DNA from 2 places in the Hydrogenophaga sp. RWCD_12 genome. Region 1 is predicted to be linked to the other one. Evidence: riboswitches for the same ligand, from Rfam matches in the RefSeq annotation. Region 1 holds a riboswitch; the other holds the start of a gene.
The links. Region 1 has a riboswitch for thiamine pyrophosphate ahead of ACLIJ1_RS01685 (thiamine ABC transporter substrate binding subunit). Riboswitches for the same ligand answer to the same signal wherever they lie in the genome.

Region 1 (9,297 bases):
AGCCGCCCACCAGCGCCGCGACCACGCCCAGCGCGCCGTACGTCAGGGCCGCGGGCGTGCTCCAGTGCAGTGTTGGCGCAACGCCGGAGAAATAGCCCCCGCCCAGGTCGCCGCCCAGCAGCCGCAATGCCAGCGCCGCCAGCCCCGTGCCCAGTGCGATGCCGAGCACGCTGCCCAGCAAACCCACCAGCGCCGATTCGGCCAGCACCAGCCGCATGCGCTCGGGCGCAGACAGGCCGAGCACACCGAGCAGCGCGATCTGCTGCTGGCGCCGCGCGACCGACAGCGAAAGCACGGAGAACACCAGGAAGCCGCCGGTGAACAGGGCCACCAGCGCGAGCACGGTCAGGTTGACGCGGTAGGCGCGCGAGAGGTTGTCCGCGCGTTCGCCGTCCTCTCCGGGGCGCTGCGCGATCACCTGCGGCGGCAGCCCGAGCGAAGCCAGCAATGTGGCGGGATCGGTCCCCGGCCGCAGCCGCAGGTCGACCCGGCTGACCGTGCCCACCCGCTCCATCAGTTGCTGCGCCGCTGCCACGTCCGTCACCAGCATCGGGGCGCCAGGCGCGTTAACCGATCCGGCGACCCGCAGGTCCACAAGCCCCAGTCCGCGCTGGATCTGCACGGTGGCCGGCGCCGCGGCGCCGTTCGACAGCGCCTGCCGCGCGGTGGCGTTCAGGTACACGGCGTCGGGTGCGAACAGGTCGAAGCGGCTGCGTTGCTCGCCCTCGACGGCCGGTGCGGGCACGGGCATCAGGGCGGGCGATACGAGCGCGACCGAGAGCGCGTCGACCCCGACCAGGCGGACCGCGATCCGCTTCGCGCCGGCGCCGCCAGTGGTGGCCGAGGTGCCCAGCTCCAGCACCGGACTGGCCGCCGCCACGCCCGGCGCCTGCGCCACCCGCTCGACCAGCGCATCGTCCAGGCCACCCTGGCGCGCACGCAGCGACAGGTCCGGCTGTCCGTTCACGGCGCTGACTGCGCCGGAGAACTCCGCCAGCGCCGAGGCATTGATCAGTTGCACCGACAGCGCCAGCGCGACGCCCAGCATCACCGCCGCCACCGCCGCGGCCGTTCGCCAGGGGTGGTGCCGCAGTTCCTGCCAGGAGAAGGTGCAGAGCAGCGCAAACATGGCATGAGCTTAGCCCCTCGGCCCCAAGCCCATGTGATTGTCATGTTAATAAGTGCCAGGGCGATAATTGCCTAGGCATATATAATTTGCCCATCTCACCGGAATCCACCATGTCTCCACCTGTCGAACCCGCCCGTTTCTACAGCGCCAAGAACTTCGCGGCCGAAGAAAGCGTCGGCTTTCTGATGAAGCGCGTGATGCTGTCGCTGAGCCAACAGATGGACCAGCGCCTGGCGTTGTACGACCTGACCACGGCCCAGTGGAGCCCGCTGATGCGTCTGAAAAAGGAAGGCCCTTGCACCGTGGCCGAGTTGGCGCGATACCAGCCGATCGACGCCGGTGCCATGACCCGTCTGCTCGACCGGCTGGAGAAAAAAGGTCTGTGCAAACGCACGCGCTCTCTCGAAGACCGCCGCGTGGTGCAGGTCGAACTGACTCCTGAGGGCCACGCCGCGCTGCGCAACGTGCCGGCCATGCTGTCTGAAGTGCTCAACCTGCACCTGGCCGGCTTCAGCGAAGACGAATGGAACACGCTGCGCAATCTGCTGCGCCGTCTGGCCGAGAACGGCGAGAAGCTGCGCGACCCCAACTGAATGACCGAACCCACCATGAAGCTCCCTGTTTTGTTCCAACGACCCGCTGCCGTGCTGTTGTCGGTGGCTGCTGCCGCACTGATGGCCGCCTGCGCCAGCAGCAGTGGGATCGACGCCAAGGCCAACCGCATCGATCCGGCCACCGTCGGTCTGGCGTCTGGCCCGGCCGAAGTCGTGCCAGCGGTACGCGCCCAGTGGTGGCGCGATCTCGGCGACGCCAGCCTCGACGCGCTGGTTGACCGCGCGCTGGCAGGCAACCCGAACCTGGGCGTGGCGCAGTCGCGGCTGGACCGCGCAAACGCCGCGATCGCCGGGCAGGAAGCCGATGGCGGCGTGAAGGTGGGCTTCTCGGCCGACACCACCCGCCAGCACTTCAGCGCCAACAGCATCTATCCCGCGCCCTTGGGCGGGTCGACCCGCACGCTGGCCAATGCGCAGTTCGCCGGTTCCTGGGAGTTCGACTTCTTCGGTCGCCACCGCGCGTCCATCGACGCCGCCGTCGGCGGTGCCCGCGCCGCCGAGGCCGAGCTGGCCGCCGCACGTCAGCTCCTTGCCACGCAGGTGGTGCAGGCCTATGTGCAGCTTGCGCTTCTGCGCGACCAACGCGTGGTCGCCGAGCGCGCGCTGCAGCAACGCCAGGAACTGCTGGGGCTGGTGCGCCAGCGGGTCTCGGCCGGCCTGGACACCAGGATCGAGCTGCGCCAGGGGGAAGGCGCGTTGCCCGACACGCGCCAGCAGATCGAACAGATCGACGAGAAGATCATCGCCACGCGCCTCGTGCTGGCCGCGCTGACCGCTCAGCCGCCCGCCGCGGTGTCGGGGCTCGCACCCTCGCTGGCTGCGCTCAAGTCCATCGCCCTGCCTCAAGCCGTGCCGGCCGACCTGCTGGGCCGGCGCGCCGACATCGCGGCCGCCCGCTGGCGCATCGAGTCGGCCACGCAGGGCGTGCAGGCCGCGAAGGCGCAGTTCTATCCCAACGTCAACCTCAACATCTTTGCCGGGCTGGCCAGCATCGGGCTTGACGAACTCGTGAAGTCAGGCAGCCGCCAGTACGGCATCGGCCCGGCGATCCACCTGCCGATCTTCGATTCGGGCGCGCTGCGCGCCAACCTGGGCGTGCGCACCGCCGACCTCGACACCGCGGTGCAGACCTACAACGTGGCCGTGGTCGACGCGGTGCGCGAGACCGCCGACCAGCTCAACACGCTGCAGTCGGTGGCGCGCCAGCAGGCCCAGCAGGTGCAGGCGCAGTCCGCGGCCGAGTCGGCCTATGACATCGCCCGCCAGCGCTACCGCGCCGGTCTCACCAACCAATTGGTGCTGATCCAGGCCGAGACCGCGGTGCTGTCCCAGCGCCGCCTTGCCCTCGACCTGCAGGCCCGAGCGCTGGCGGCGCAAGCCGCGCTGGCCCGCGCTCTCGGCGGCGGCTACGCCCCACAGGCCTGAGACACCCCGACTTTTCACGCACACACCGATCACCGATTTCCCTGGAGTCCGACATGACATCCCCCGCACAGAACAACAACCCCGCACCGTCCAGCGCCAACCCGGCGCGCAAGAAGGCCCTGGCCGCCGTGGCCGCCATCGTCGTCCTGGGCGGCGCCGCCTACGGCACCTACTGGGCCCTGGTGCTCAACCACTTCGAGACCACCGACAACGCCTACGTGCAGGCCAACGTGGTGCAGGTGACGCCGCAGATCGGTGGCACGGTGCTGGCGATCCAGGCCGACGACACCGACCACGTCAAGGCCGGGCAGTCGCTGGTGCGTCTGGACCCCGCCGACACCAAGGTCGCCCTGGAGCAGGCCGAAGCGCAGCTGGCGCAGACCGTGCGCGAAGTGCGCACGCTGTACGCCAACAACCGCGTCTCGCAGGCACAGGTCGCGCTGCGCAGCGCCGACCTCACGCGCGCCAAGGCCGATCTGTCGCGCCTGCAGGAAGACGTCGACCGCCGCCAGCCGCTGGTGGCCACCGGTGCCGTGGGCCGCGAAGAGTTCCAGCACGTCTCGTCGCAGCTGGTCGCGGCGCGCAGCACCGTGGCCGCCGCCGAATCGGCGCTGCAGGCAGCGCGCGAACAGCAGCTTTCGGGCCAGTCGCTGACCGAGGGCACGACACCGGAGGAACACCCGAACGTGCTGCGCGCCGCCGCCCGCGTGCGCGAGACCGCGCTCGCGATGCAGCGCACCGACCTGCTCTCGCCGGTCGATGGCTATGTGGCCCGCCGCAACGTGCAACTGGGGCAACGTGTGCAGGCCGGTGCGCCGCTGATGTCGGTGATCTCGCTGGACCAGGTCTGGGTCGAAGCCAACTTCAAGGAAAGCCAGCTGGCGCGCCTGCGTCTGGAACAGCCGGTCGAGCTGACCGCCGATGTCTACGGCAAGAAGGTGGTCTACCACGGCGTGATCGAAGGCCTGGGCGCTGGCACCGGTGCAGCGTTTGCGCTGCTGCCGGCGCAGAACGCCACCGGCAACTGGATCAAGGTGGTGCAGCGCGTGCCGGTGCGCGTCAAGCTCGATCCCAAGGAACTGGCCGAACACCCGCTGCGCGTGGGACTGTCGATGGAAGCCAAGGTCGACATCAGCCGCACCGAAGGCCGCGTGCTGTCCGATGCGGCGCGTCCGGCGGCCACCATGCAGACGGCTGTGTTTGATCAGGACGCTGCGGCGGCCGATGCGCGCGTGAGCGGCATCATCGCCCGCAACCTGGGCATCAGCCCGGCCAAGGCTGCCGCCGCCCTGGCGCATGCGACCTCGGCACCGCTTGCCGTGAGCGCGGCGCAACCTGCTCCCCACGCCACGCTGGCTCTGGCCCACTGACCGCGTTGAAAGCTTCCTGAGATGAACACCGACGCGATCAACGCCGCCGGACCGGCGCGGCCAAACTCCGCCCCGCCGACATCGGCGCCACCACCGCCCGGCCGCGCACCCGCCTTCGCGCCGCTGCAGGGTGGCCAACTGGTGCTGGGCACCGTGGCCCTCTCGCTGGCCACGTTCATGAACGTGCTTGACACCTCGATCGCCAACGTGTCGATCCCGGCGATCGCGGGCGACATGGGCGTGAGCCCATCTCAGGGCACCTGGGTCATCACCTCGTTCGCGGTGGCCAATGCGATCTCGGTCCCGCTGACGGGCTGGCTGACGCAGCGCTTCGGACAGGTGCGCCTGTTCATCATGAGCGTGCTGCTGTTCGTGGTGGCGTCGTGGCTGTGCGGCCTGGCGCCCAACATCGGCATGCTGATTGCCTTCCGCGTGCTGCAGGGCCTGGTCGCCGGCCCGATGATCCCGCTGTCGCAGACGCTGCTGCTGGCCAGCTATCCACCGGCCAAATCAGGCATGGCGATGGCGATGTGGGGCATGACGGTGCTGGTGGCTCCGGTGGCCGGGCCACTGCTGGGCGGCTGGATCACCGACAACTTTTCCTGGCCCTGGATCTTCTACATCAACATTCCGGTCGGCATCTTCGCTGCCGCGCTGACCTGGTCGATCTATCACAAGCGTGACCCGGGGCCGCGCCGCGTTCCGCTGGATGTGGTCGGCCTGGTGCTGCTGGTGCTGTTCGTCGGCGCGATGCAGATCATGATCGACAAGGGCAAGGAACTCGACTGGTTCCAGTCGGGCGAGATCATCCTGCTGACAGTGGTTTCCGCGGTGAGCTTCCTGTTCTTCCTGGCCTGGGAACTGACCGACAAGCACCCCATCGTCGACCTGCGCCTGTTCGCGCGCCGCAACTTCGTCACCGGAACGCTGTCGCTGTCGGTGGCCTACGGCCTGTTCTTTGGCAACGTGGTGCTGCTGCCGCTGTGGCTGCAGCAGTTCATGGGTTACACGGCCACCTGGGCCGGCCTGGCGACCGCGCCCGTCGGCCTGCTGGCGATCGTGCTCTCGCCTTGGGTGGGCAAGAACGTCAGCCGCATCGACCCGCGCAAGCTGGGGACGGTCGCGTTCGTGGGGTTCGGGCTGGTGCTGTGGATGCGTTCGCACTTCAACACCCAGGCCGACTTCTTGACCATCCTGATTCCGACCCTGTTGCAGGGCGCGGCGATGGCCTTCTTCTTCATCCCGTTGCAGGCCATCGTGTTCTCGGGCCTGCCGCCGGAGCAGATGCCCTCGGCCGCAGGCCTGTCGAACTTCGTGCGCATCACGGCCGGTGCGGTGGGCACCTCGCTGTTCACCACGTTGTGGGAGAGCCGCGCCGCGATGCACCATGCGCATCTGGTCGAGGCCATCCATCCAGGCAGCCAGACCGCGATGGCGACGATCAGCCAGCTCATGGCGGGCGGCCTGACGCGCGAGCAGGCGCTGGCCAGTGTCGACCGGCTGGTGAACCAGCAGGCCTTCACGATGGCGGTGACCGACCTGTTCTTCCTGTCGTCGGCGCTGTTCTTCGTGCTGGTGCTGGTGATCTGGACCTCGCGCCCGGTGCGCGGGGCGGGAGCGGGCGGCGGTGGAGCGCATTGACAGGCGAACCCCCACGCTCCGCCGCTGCGCGGGTCGCTGCCCGGCGCTGAATCCTGGCTCTTTCATCTCGCGAAAGCGGCGTGTTCTTCCTGTGGTCCAATAGGGGGTTTTCAACCAATCTCCCCCTGGAACCGACATGGGCAACAAACTGATCACCGAAGCCGACCGCCGTGCCACCCCCCGTCCCACCGCCGCCAATGGCGCCGTGCTGCCGACCCCCGGTCGCGGCCAGCGCGTGAGCCTGGAGCGTGGTGTTGCCACCCGCACCAAGAAGAACCCCGGCAAGCGCTCGAAGAAGGGCGGCTGATCACCGCAGGCCGGTTCAACGCCGGTCCTCAACGATCCCTGCAAAGGCCCCGTTCGGGGCCTTTTGCTTTGGCGCCGCCCGGTTCAGCGGCGCAGGTGCAGGAAGCGGCCCTTGAAGGCCTCGCCGTTCTCCAGCTGACGCTCGGCCGACTCCATCGTCAGCACGAAACCCAGCAGCGCCATCTCGCGACCGAAGGCGCTGCGGTTGCCACGGTCCGGGTCGACGATCAGCACCTCGGCGCCGGGCGCGGCGTGCTGGTCGATGAATCGCGCCAGCTGGGCCGGCTGCTGGCGTTCGTAAAGGATGTCGCTGCCGATGATCAGGTCAAAGCGCCCCAGGCCACTGGCGCCGTCGGCGTCGTCGACCGACCAGTTGCCGGCGTGCACCTGCAGCGGCCCCAGCCCATTGGCCTGCAGGTTCTGCTGCAGGAATTCGGCGGTCAGCGGGTGCCAGTCGCTGACCGTGATGTCGCCACCGCGCCGGTGGATCACCAGGCTCGCCAGCGCCAGCCCGGCGCCAATCTCCAGAACGCGCTTGCCCGCGATGTCATGGCTGTCCATCGCCAGCGCCAGTACGCGCGCCGACGGCCAGACCTGGCCGAACAGCGGCCATCCAGACGCGCCCATGCCGGTGTCTTCGGCCGTCCCTTGCGGGTCGGCGTATTGCTGGTTGTCGAGCAGGGAGCGGATGGCATAGTCCCGACCACCAATGGTGACGGTCTGGTGCCTGACCTGGTAACCGGGCATGGGCGAGGGTTCTCATGATGAGCGCGGTGCAAATGGTTCTGATCGAACGGGCACACATCGCCACCGGGCGAACCGGGCAGGGCACATGCAGGGTCGAGGAGTTCCTCGGAGCCACCCGTGGGGTGACCGGTGCACCATAACACGCACTCCCGCAGGGTCCGTTCTACAATGCGGGCCTTCACCGGGGGTGCCGGTCCCGCAAGGGCCGGCTGAGAAATACCCCTCTCACCTGATCTGGGTTGTGCCAGCGTAGGGAGCGTGACAAGCCGGTCCGCCGTTTGCCGTGGCCCGTCCTTTTCAGCCCCGAAGCGGGCGTTTGACAAGGCGGCTTCACATGCAACGGCGGATTCTTCTTTCGGCTTTCTTCTCCCTCACCTCGCTGTCCTTCGCGGGCCTGTCCCACGCGCAGTCGCCCATGCCGCTGCGGGTGCTGACCCACGCCTCGTTCGACCTGCCCAAGGACCTGCTGGCACAGTTCGAGAAAGAAGCGGCGGTCACGCTGCAGATCGTCAAGGCCGGCGATGCCGGCGAGATGGTCAACAAGCTGATCCTCACCAAGTCCGCACCCATCGCCGATGTCGCCTTCGGCATCGACAACACCCTGCTGCCGCGCGCGCTGTCGGCGGGCGTGGTGGACCCCTACACCGGTCCGGCCGCGCAACGCAAGGCCGAGGTCGCGATGTCGGGCGGTGTGGTGCCGGTGGATTTCGGTTACGTCAATCTCAACATCGACAAGGCTTGGTTCGCCAAGGCAGGCCTGGCACTCCCCGCTTCGCTGGACGATCTTGCCAAGCCGGCCTACGCCAAGCTGCTGGTGGTGCAGAACCCCGCGACCTCCAGCCCCGGCCAGGCCTTCCTGTTTGCCACCATCGCCGGCCTGGGCGAAGAGGGTGCGTTCAACTGGTGGGCCAAGGCCCGCGCCGGTGGCGTGAAGGTGGTCAAGGGCTGGAGCGAGGCCTACTACACCGAGTTCACGCGCAACGGCGGCACGCGCCCCATCGTCGTGAGCTATGCCAGCAGCCCGGCAGCCGAAGTGTTCTACAGCAAGGAAAAGATCACCGAGTCGCCGACGGCCAACCTGTTCCTCAAGGGCGGCGTGTTCCGACAGGTCGAGGGCGTGGCCCTGGTCAAGGGCGGCAACCCCGCGGCGCGCGAGGCCGCCGGCCGCTTCATCGAGTTCATGCGTTCTGCACCGGTGCAGCAGGCGCTGCAGACGTCGATGTGGATGTTCCCGGTCGAGGCCGGCGCCGCGCGCGTCGATGTGATGAAGGCCCATGCGACCGAGCCGGCGAAGTTCGACAACGCCACGGCCGAACGCATGGACGCGAACGCCAAGGCCTGGCAACAGCGCTGGACGCAGACGGTCTTGAAGTGAACCCTGAAGTCGGATGACCCCCCTGCGCCGCTTTGCGGCTTCCCCCCTGAAGGGGGGAAGCACCTGGTGCGCCGGCGCAGCCGGTTCCACGGGTGCCTTGGCCAAAGTCCTTCCGGCCTTGCCATTCCTGTTTCTGTTGGTGATGCTGGTGGCGCCGGTGCTGCGGCTGCTGGCCGAGGGGTTTGCGGACGGTGCCGAAGTGCGCTGGCTGCTGGTGTGGACCGATCCCTATCTGCGATGGCGGGTGTTGTGGTCATTGGCGCAGGCGGCCATCACCTGCGTGCTGGCGCTGCTACTGGGAGTCCCTTGCGCCTGGGTGCTGGCGCGGCGCGTGTTTCCTGGCCGGGCGCTGGCGCTGCGCCTGCTGATGTTGCCCTTCGTGGTGCCGACGCTGGTCGCGGCCATGGGCGTGCTGGCGCTGTGGGGGCCGCGTGGCCTGTTCGGCGCGCCGCTGGCCGAGGCCGGCATTGATCTGAGCGATACGCCATGGCTGCTGCTCTACGGCAACCTGTTTTTCAACCTCTGCCTCGTGGTGCGCGCGGGTGTCGATGCACTCGGGCAGGTGAGCGCGCAGCGGCTGGCGGCGGCGCGCACGCTGGGCGCCACGCCCTGGCGCGCCTTCTGGCGCATCGAGTGGCCGGCGATCGCGCCCTGGCTGGCGTCGGCGCTGTGCCTGGTGTTTCTCTACTG
Region 2 (9,297 bases), on a different contig from region 1:
TGCTGCGCAACCATCCCGAAGGCGGGCTGGAAGCGGAGGTCACGCTCAAGGGTCTGACCGACTGAGCGCTGCCGCCAGGTGCGGGGAAGGGAGCGTGGGATGCGGCAGGGCCGGCGGTCGCGTGTCGTTGCGGTTCGAGAGGCCGGCCTGCCATGCCGCCCGCCAGGCCGGCAAGGTCTGCGCTGGCCGATCGCCGAGGCCGCGCACCACACAGCCACCGGCGGCACCCGCCGCAGCGACGGCCTGCAACTGCGCCGATTCGAGGATGCCACCGATGCCCACCACCGGTGCGGGCGCCATGTGGGCCCACCAGGCCAGGTTGTGCAGCCCCTGCGGCCGCCACGGCATGTCCTTGGTCGAGGTGGGCCAGACCGGACCGCAGGCGATCAAGTCGGGTTGCAGGGCCGCCGCGCGGCAAAGCTCCCACAGGCTGTGCGAACTCAGGCCGAGCTGCACGCCGCGCCCGCGGGCGGCCTGCAGCTGTTGGCGATCGGCGGGCGTGAGGGCGAGCAGGTCTTCCTGCCCGAGGTGCAGGGCCTTTGCTCCGGCACCCAATGCGGTCTGCCAGTGGTCGTTGATGACCAGCAGCACGCCCGCAGCATCGGCCGCGCGCTGGCCGCGGGCGATGGCTTCGCCCAGCTGAGCCTGCCAGCGCCCATCGGAAAGGTCTGCAGGTCGCTTCATGCGCAGCTGGATCGTGTCGACCGTGGGCTGAGCCTGCAGCACCGCCTCGAGGCGCTCGGCGCTGTCGACGATGGCGTAGACGCCGGGTGCACGAACCGGGTTGGGTGACGGTGCATGACGCGGCATCTCTTCGTCAAGGCCCAGCAATGGCAGCAGGTTCGGATCGGTGCCAAAGCCGTCGCGGGCGATCACCGGCCCCGCGCCGCTTCCGACGGCGCGCGCGTGGCGCAGGGCGTGGGTGGTCGCCATCTTGGCGAGCACAGCGGCCTCGGCGCTCACCCATCCCATTGCGAGCGCCGAGGCCAGCGCGCTGGCAAAGGTGCAGCCAGTGCCGTGGTGGTGGACCGTCGGGACCCGCGGCAGCGATAGCCAGCCGCAGGCGAGCGGCGTCTGCAGCCAGTCGATCGACACCTCCGGCGTGGTCGCGTCACCCCCAGTGACCACCACTGCCTCCGGTCCCGAGGCCTGCAGCGCGCGCGCCAGCGCTGGCACATTGTTGGTCGATGGGTTCCCAAGCAGGGCAAGCGCTTCGGACTGGTTGGGCGTGATGACCGTGGCGCGTGGCAGCAGGGCTTCGCGGTAGGCCCGCAGCAACTCGACGTCGGCGAAGGCGGCGCCGGTGCTGGCGCGCAGCACCGGGTCGATCACCAGGGCCACCGGGCCAAGCTGGCGCAGGCGGTCGATCCAGCGTGCCACGACCCAGGCGTTCTCCGCGCTGCCGAGCAGGCCGGTCTTGATGGCGGTCGGCGGCATGTCGGCGGCCAGCGCGGCCAGCTGTGCATCCAGCAGCGATGGCGCGACTGCGTCGATGCGTGTCACGGCGGTGCTGCTCTGTGCGGTCACCGCAGCGACCACGGGGCACAGGTGCACGCCGAAGGCATCGGCCGCGCGCTGGTCGGCCGCCAGGCCCGCGCCGCCACCGCTGTCGGTGCCGGCGATGCTCCAGATCACAGGTGGCTTGTTCATGGGATCAGAAAGGGATGTCCGCTGACGGGTGTGCTGGCGACCGCCATCTCCTGTGGCGCCATCACGCCGGCCTCGAACGCTGCGCGACCGGCCTCGATGGCCAGGCCGAAGGCATTCGCCATGCGCACCGGGTCCACCGCCTGGCTCACGGCCGAGTTCAGCAGCACGGCGTCGAAACCCAGCTCCATCGCGGCGGCGGCGTGCGACGGAGCGCCGATCCCGGCGTCGACCACCAGCGGCACACCGGGCAGGCGCGCGCGCAGGGTGCGCAGGGCAAACGGGTTGATCAGGCCCTGGCCCGAACCGATCGGAGCGCCCCAGGGCATCAGCACCTCGCAACCCACGTCCAGCAGACGCTGGCAGGTCACCAGGTCGTCGGTGCAGTAGGGGAAAACGGCGAAGCCGTCGCGGATGAGTTGCGCCGCCGCCTCCACCGTGCCCCAGGGGTCGGGCTGCAGCGTGTGCTCGTCGCCCACCACCTCCAGCTTGATCCAGTGCGTGCCGTACAGCTCGCGCGCCATGTGCGCCAGCGCGATCGCTTCGCGCGCGGTGCGGCAACCGGCGGTGTTGGGCAGCAGGCGCGCGCCGCGCTCGCGCATCGCGGCACGGACGATGTCGATGAAGCCGTTGTCGCCGCCGGCCGCCAGCGTGCGCTTCAGGCCGACCGTGACAACCTGTGTGCCGCTGGCCGCGATGCTGTCGGCCAGTACCTGCGGCGAAGGGTAGCCGGCGCTGCCGAGCAGGAAACGGCTGTTCAGTTCGACGCCATACGGAGCCCAGTTCGTTGCGGTCATGCTCAACCTCCGACGATGGCTTGAAAGGTGAGCACGGTGTCTCCAGCGCACAGCAGTTGCGAGGCGCGCTGGTCGCGCGCGACGAACTCGCCGTTGACAGCGGTCGCCACCGCTTCGGGCTGCACGCCCTGCGCCATGAGCAGCGCAGCCAGCGTCAGGCCATCGGGGCAAGGCAGGGTGAGGTCGTTGAAGGTCAGCATGGGGTGGCGGGCGCAGGGGGGAGTTCCAACTGTTCCACCAGCGCGGGTGCGAGCAGCCAGCCGTGGCGGAACAGGCCGTTGATGCGCAGCAGACCGGGCGTCTGTTCGATGCGCGGTTCGTTGTCGGGCAGGGCGGGCCGCAGGTTGGCTTCCAGGTGCACGATGCGCGCCTCGGCAAGCTCGGGGATCACGCTGTGCGCCGCGGTCATCAGCTCGACCGCGCTGCGCAGGCTGACCGGCGAACGGTCATCGCTCTCGATCTCGCTGGCGCCGACCACGAACAGGTCACCCGGGCGCGGCACGATGTAGACGCGGTGGCGCGGGTGCAGCAGGCGCACCGGGCGCTGCAGCTTCACACCGGGGGCGTGCAGCCAGATCACCTCGCCGCGCACACCCCGGATCTTCAAGTCCGGCCGGGCACCCACGCCGCGCACATCGATGGCCAGATCCACCGCCACGACTTCTCCGTCGGCGAGCGCGATCTTCCCGGGCTGCAAGCGCTCCAAGCGTTCGCCCCAGCACCAATGAACATTGGGCGTGTGCACAGCCAGTGCGGTCAGCATGTCGCGGCTCATCACCTGCGCTTCGCCGGGCAGCAGCCAGGCGTGCAGCCCTGGTGCCAGTGCAGGTTCCAGCGTGGCCAGTGCCGTCTGATCCAGCGGCTGCGGCGCCGGCAGTTCGCCCGCCAGGGCGGGTGCGGCCTCCAGACGGGCCAGCACTCGGCGCGCGGCGCCCAGGTCGGCGCCGTGGGCCACCATCAGGCTGCCGTGTTGCGCGAACAGTGGCGTGGTACAGCCATCTTCGCGCAGCGCTTCGGCGATGCCGCGCCACAGCGCCAGCGAGCGCCATCCCAGCCGCGCGATGTCGGGGCCGGCGTTGTCCAGCTCGGCGATGGGGCTGAGCATGCCGGCCGCGGTGAAACCGGCGGCGTGTTCAGACCGCGCGTTCAGCGAACCGGTGTCCGGCGCCTGCGGGCCGGGGGCCGGGTCGAACACCGTGACCGCATGTCCGGCGCGACCGAGCTGCCACGCCAGAAGCCGTCCCAGCACGCCGGCTCCGGCAATGCCAATGCGGGCCATGGCTCAGCCTCTTTTCGAGCTCAGTGAATCCACTGGCACGTAGAACTCGCCGCCCACGGCCTTGAACTCCGCGCTCTTCTGCGCCATGCCTTCCGACAGGGCCTGCTCTTCGCTCAGGCCCTGGGCGGCGGCGTAGTCGCGCACGTCCTGCGTGATCTTCATGCTGCAGAACTTGGGGCCGCACATGGAGCAGAAATGCGCCTCCTTGGACGAGTCCTTGGGCAGGGTTTCGTCGTGGTAGGCCTCGGCCGTCTGCGGGTCCAGGCCGAGGGCGAACTGGTCGCGCCAGCGGAATTCGAAGCGCGCCTTGCTCATCGCGTCGTCGCGCGCGCGCTGTCCAGGGTGGCCCTTGGCCACGTCGGCGGCGTGTGCCGCGATCTTGTAGGCAATGATTCCCTGCTTGACATCGTCGCGATCCGGCAGGCCCAGGTGTTCCTTGGGCGTGACGTAACACAGCATGGCCGTGCCCATCCAGCCGATCATCGCCGCGCCAATCGCCGAGGCGATGTGGTCGTAGCCCGGCGCGATGTCGATGGTCAGCGGGCCCAGTGTGTAGAACGGCGCTTCGTGGCAGTGCTTGATCTGCTCATCCATGTTGGCCTGGATCATGTGCATGGGCACGTGGCCGGGGCCTTCGATCATGGTCTGCACATCGTGCTTCCACGCAATCTGTGTCAGCTCGCCCAGCGTGCGCAGCTCGGCAAACTGCGCCTCGTCGTTGGCGTCGGCACCCGACCCGGGGCGCAGGCCGTCGCCCAGCGAGAAGGTCACGTCGTAGGCCTTCATGATTTCGCAGATCTCGTCGAAGTGCGTGTACAGGAAGTTCTCTTTGTGATGGGTGATGCACCACTTGGCCAGGATGGAGCCGCCGCGCGAGACGATGCCGGTGCGCCGCTGCGTGGTGAGGTGAATGAACGGCAGGCGCACGCCGGCGTGGATGGTGAAGTAGTCGATGCCCTGTTCGGCCTGCTCGATCAGCGTGTCGCGGAAGATCTCCCAGGAGAGGTCCTCTGCAATGCCGCCGACCTTTTCCAGCGCCTGGTAGATCGGCACCGTGCCGATGGGCACCGGCGAGTTGCGCACGATCCAGTCGCGCGTGGTGTGGATGCTCTTTCCGGTGGAAAGGTCCATCACCGTGTCGCCGCCCCAGCGGATCGACCACACGAGTTTTTCGACTTCCTCTTCGATCGACGAGGTGACGGCCGAGTTGCCGATGTTGGCGTTGATCTTCACCAGGAAGTTGCGGCCGATGATCATCGGCTCGACTTCGGGGTGGTTGATGTTCGCCGGGATCACTGCACGGCCGCGCGCCACCTCGTCGCGCACGAACTCGGGCGTGATGGTGTCGGGAATGCGGGCGCCCATGGGGTTGCCCTTGAGGCGCGCCTCGCGCTCGGCGCTGCCGAGGTATTCCTTCATCCACTCGCGCTTGCCGTTTTCGCGGATGGCGATGTATTCCATCTCGGGCGTGACGATGCCTTGGCGGGCGTAGTGCATCTGCGTCACGTTGCGACCGGCCTTGGCGCGCAGCGGCTGGCGCTGCAGGCCCACCGCCTCGGCGCGCAGGGCTTCGATGCGTGCGTCGGCGACTTCACCGTGCTTGCCACCATCGTCCAGCGCCACGCGGCTGCGGCCTTCGTAGGCCTCGGTGTCGCCGCGCGCGACCACCCACTGGCTGCGCACCGGCGAAAGGCCCCGGCGCACATCGATGGTCGCTGCGGGGTCGGTGTAGGGGCCGGAGGTGTCGTAGACCGTGACCTGTTCTCCATTGGTCAACGCGATCTCGCGCATCGGCACCCGCACGCCGGCCTGTGCGCCGGGCACGTAGATCTTTATCGACTGGGGGAAGGGTTCGCGGGTGAGCGTGAGCAGCTGCTGGAGCTTGTCGGGGGCGTTCATCGGGCGGTCTCCTGATTGAAAAAGCTGTTGCGAAACGAACAGCTCCGGAGGACCGCCACGAAGGACCACAGGCAAGGGCGGATGCGCCCCCTTCATGGGTCCTTCAAGGCAACGCTCTTCTTTCGCCGGTACTAGCCGGATCAAGTTCGCGGGTTCGGTTGTTCAACCATCTCAGCGCCAGACCTTGGAAGGCCGGAGCACCCCGGAGCAGGCGCGCAGTGTAGCGTGGAAATTCTTGAGCCAGCGCAATGTCCCTGCGGAAAGAGTCCGGCAACGCACAGACGTTGGCCGCCCGCTGTGTAGGCTGATGACCATGAACTGGTTCACCGGGATTCTTCTGTTCGGGGTGGTGGTGGTCCTCGTGGTCGCAGGTCTTGGGTTGCTCGGTGCACGGCGCTGGGCGAAGGCCACGCAGGTCATTCATGCGCGTCTGGAAGCGCTGCGCCGGCCGGCCCGGCCCGGCGTCTACGACCCACGTGACATCGAGGGCTTGCCGGCACCGGTGCAACGGCATTTCCGTGCCGTGCTCACCCCGGGACAGCCGATGGTCACCGCGCTCACACTCGAGCACACCGGGCAATTCAACATGTCCCCCGGCGGCGAGCAGTGGAAGCCGTTCACCTCACATCAGCGGGTGGTCGTGCAGCGCCCCGGCTTCCTCTGGGACGCGCGCATTGCCATGCTGCCCGGCCTGCCGGTGCGCGTGCACGACAGCTACGCCGATGGCCGGGGCCTGCTGCACGCGGCCGTGCTGGGCCTGTTTCCAGTGGCCGATCTGGAGGGCGGTGGAGAGCTGGCGCGCGGCGAGCTGATGCGCTTCTTTGCCGAAGCCGCCTGGTACCCCACAGCCCTGCTGCCCAGCCAGGGCGTGCAATGGACCGCGGTGGACGAGCACAGCGCCAACGCCACCCTGACCGATGGCGCGCTCGCGCTCACCCTGCTGTTCCGATTTGACGATGCGGGCATGGTGCGCTCGGTGCTGGCGCAGGCGCGTGGCCGCATGGTGGGGCAGGAGATCAAGATGGCGCCATGGGAAGGCACCTGGTCCAACCACCAGCGTATCGATGGCATGACCGTGCCGCTGACCGGCGAGGTGGCCTGGCTGCTGCCCGAAGGCCGCAAGACCTACTGGCGCGGCACCGTCACTTCGCTCGCCTACGAGTGGTCGACCTGACGGTCAGGCGGGTGCATGCGGGCGGCGGGCGCGTTGCACCCCCTTGATGCCTTCGAACCAGACCACGCTCAGGACCCCCAGCCCGCAGGCCGCGGCCAGTTCGTGCAGCGGCAGCGGCGCAAAGCGCAGCAGGCCGACCAGCCAGGGGATGTAGAGGGCGGCCATCAGCATGGTCAACGCCATGCCCACGACCACCCAGAGCATGGTGTTCGGCGCGCGCAGCGTGACCCAGACCGGCGCGGTCGCCGAGCGGTTGGAAAAGATCAGCGCCAGGTTGCCCACCACCAGGGTTGCGAAGGCAAAGGCCCGGGCCTCTTCCTCGGGCAGGCGCGGCGCGGCCCAGGCGAAGGCGCCCATCACGGCGGCCAGCACACCCAGTCCCTGCAGCAGCGCCAGCCAAAGGCTCAAGCCACCGAACAGCGGCGCGCTGGCGTCGCGGGGTGGTCGCCGCATCACGTCGTCGTCGGCGGGCTCGTTTTCAAAGGCGATTGAGCAGGCCGGGTCGATGATGAGTTCGAGAAAGGCGATGTGCATCGGAAACAGCAGCGAGGGCCAGCCCAGCAGCACCGGCAGCAGCGCCATGCCGGCGATCGGCACGTGCACCGCGAGCACGTAGGACATCGCCTTGCGCAGGTTGTCGAAAATGCGCCGCCCCAGCCGCATGGCGCGCACGATGGCGGCGAAGTCGTCGTCGATCAGCACCAGCGACGCCGATTCGCGCGCCACATCGGTGCCGCGTTTTCCCATCGCCACACCCACGTGCGCGGCGCGCAAAGCCGGGGCGTCGTTCACGCCGTCGCCGGTCATGGCCACGATGTCGCCGCGCGCCTTCAGCGCCTGCACGATGCGCAGCTTCTGCTCCGGCGCAATGCGGGCGCAGACACTCACGTTTGCCATGCGCTCACTCAGTGCCGTGTCGCTGAGCGCTGCCATCTCGTCGCCGGAGAGCACTTCTGCGTCTGAGCCCGCCAGCCCGGCCTGCTGTGCAATCGCCTGGGCGGTCGCCGGGTAGTCGCCGGTGATCATCACCACGCGGATGCCTGCGGCGCGGCATTCGGCGATGGCCGCCGGCACCTGCGGGCGCACCGGGTCCGCCAGACCCAGCAGGCCGATGAAGCGGAAACTGAAATCGTGTTCGCCTTCGGGCCAGTCCTGCCCTTCGAAGGTGCTGCTGGCCACCGCCAGCACGCGCAGCCCTTCGGCGGCCAGCCCGTCGACCACGCCGGCGATGTGGGCCTTCTGTGCATCGTCCAGATGGCACAGGTCCATCACGGCCTCGGGAGCGCCCTTGGCAGCGACCGTCTGCGTGCCGCCGTCCGCCGCCGCCCACACGTGCGACATCGCGCGCAGCGCAGGGCTCAGCGCATAGGTCTGCACCAGCCGCCAGTCGCGGTGCAGGTGCTCGGTGTCGGTGAGGAAGCGCTCACCCAGCTGGTGGAACGCCTTCTCCATCGGATCGAACGGATCCACCACACTGGCCAGGATCGAGAACTCCACCAGTGTGTGGAAGGCTTCGGGCAGTGGCGCGTTGCCCAGCGACTCCAGCGCCAGCCGGTCCGGCAGCGCCACGCCGCCGGCGGCCAGGTGTGTCACCGTCATGCGGTTGCCGGTGAGGGTGCCGGTCTTGTCGCTGCACAGCACCGTGGTCGCACCCAGCGTCTCGATGGCGTTGATGCGCCGCGTGAGCACGCCTTCCTTCGCCAGGCGCCGCGCGCCCAGTGCGGGGAACACGGTCATCACCACCGGGTATTCCTCCGGCAGCATCGCCATTGCCAGGGCGATGCCGGCCAGCACCGCCTGCAGCCAGTCGCCGCGCACGAGCCCGTGCACCACCACCAGCGCCAGGCTCAGAACCAGCGCCAGCAGGGCGAGGTTGCGCACCAGCCGGGTGGTCTGTTTCTGCAGTGGCGAGGTTTCGTGTTCGACCTTGCCCAGCGCGGTGCCGATGCGGCCGATCTCGCTGCGTGCGCCGGTCGCGGTGACGCGGGCCAGCGCATGGCCTTGCACGATCAGCGTGCCGGCGTAGACCGTGGGCAGATCGTCGCCGCCGGGGCGTGCGCTGCCGGTTCCTTCGGCAGGGACCGGCTTTTCCGCCTGTTCCTCCGGCAAGGCCGCGCGCTTGGCCACCGGGACCGCTTCACCGGTCAGCAGCGACTCGTCGGCCTGCACGCCGTGCGCCGACAGCAGCAGGGCGTCGGCCGGCACCCGGTCGCCCTCGCTCAGCTGCAGCAGATCACCGCGCACCACGTCGCTGCCGGCAATGCGCTGCGGCGTGCCGTCGCGGATCACCAGCGCGCGCGGGCTGGTCAGGTCGCGCAGCGCTTCGATGGCGCGCTCGGTCTTTCCCTCCTGGTACAGCGTCAGGCCGAGCGTGATCACCACGAACGCGAGCAGGGTCAGGCCTTCCCGCAGGTCGCCAAACACCATGTAAAGGGTGGCCGCGGCCAACAAGAGCAGGAACATGGGCTCGCGCGCGGTGTCCAGCGCGATGGACAGCAGGC

Region 2: it holds a riboswitch for thiamine pyrophosphate, as region 1 does, so the genes downstream of both, thiC (phosphomethylpyrimidine synthase ThiC) here and ACLIJ1_RS01685 (thiamine ABC transporter substrate binding subunit) in region 1, are expected to answer to the same signal.

Annotation. Positions count from the first base shown of each region.
Region 1 covers NZ_JBKIXC010000001.1:340,595-349,891, forward strand. The annotation lists gene ACLIJ1_RS01650 (FtsX-like permease family protein) at 1-1,129, opposite strand, end outside; gene ACLIJ1_RS01655 (MarR family winged helix-turn-helix transcriptional regulator) at 1,240-1,722, shown strand; gene ACLIJ1_RS01660 (efflux transporter outer membrane subunit) at 1,738-3,168, shown strand; gene ACLIJ1_RS01665 (efflux RND transporter periplasmic adaptor subunit) at 3,222-4,538, shown strand; gene ACLIJ1_RS01670 (DHA2 family efflux MFS transporter permease subunit) at 4,560-6,179, shown strand; gene ACLIJ1_RS01675 (hypothetical protein) at 6,316-6,486, shown strand; gene ACLIJ1_RS01680 (class I SAM-dependent methyltransferase) at 6,570-7,232, opposite strand; TPP riboswitch at 7,406-7,506, shown strand; gene ACLIJ1_RS01685 (thiamine ABC transporter substrate binding subunit) at 7,567-8,607, shown strand; gene ACLIJ1_RS01690 (ABC transporter permease) at 8,705-9,297, shown strand, end outside.
Region 2 covers NZ_JBKIXC010000002.1:608,713-618,009, forward strand. The annotation lists gene ACLIJ1_RS10020 (ATP-binding protein) at 1-65, shown strand, start outside; gene thiD (bifunctional hydroxymethylpyrimidine kinase/phosphomethylpyrimidine kinase) at 46-1,650, opposite strand; gene ACLIJ1_RS10030 (thiazole synthase) at 1,647-2,444, opposite strand; gene thiS (sulfur carrier protein ThiS) at 2,447-2,644, opposite strand; gene ACLIJ1_RS10040 (FAD-dependent oxidoreductase) at 2,638-3,723, opposite strand; gene thiC (phosphomethylpyrimidine synthase ThiC) at 3,727-5,622, opposite strand; TPP riboswitch at 5,723-5,837, opposite strand; gene ACLIJ1_RS10050 (DUF6920 family protein) at 5,936-6,796, shown strand; gene ACLIJ1_RS10055 (cation-translocating P-type ATPase) at 6,800-9,297, opposite strand, start outside.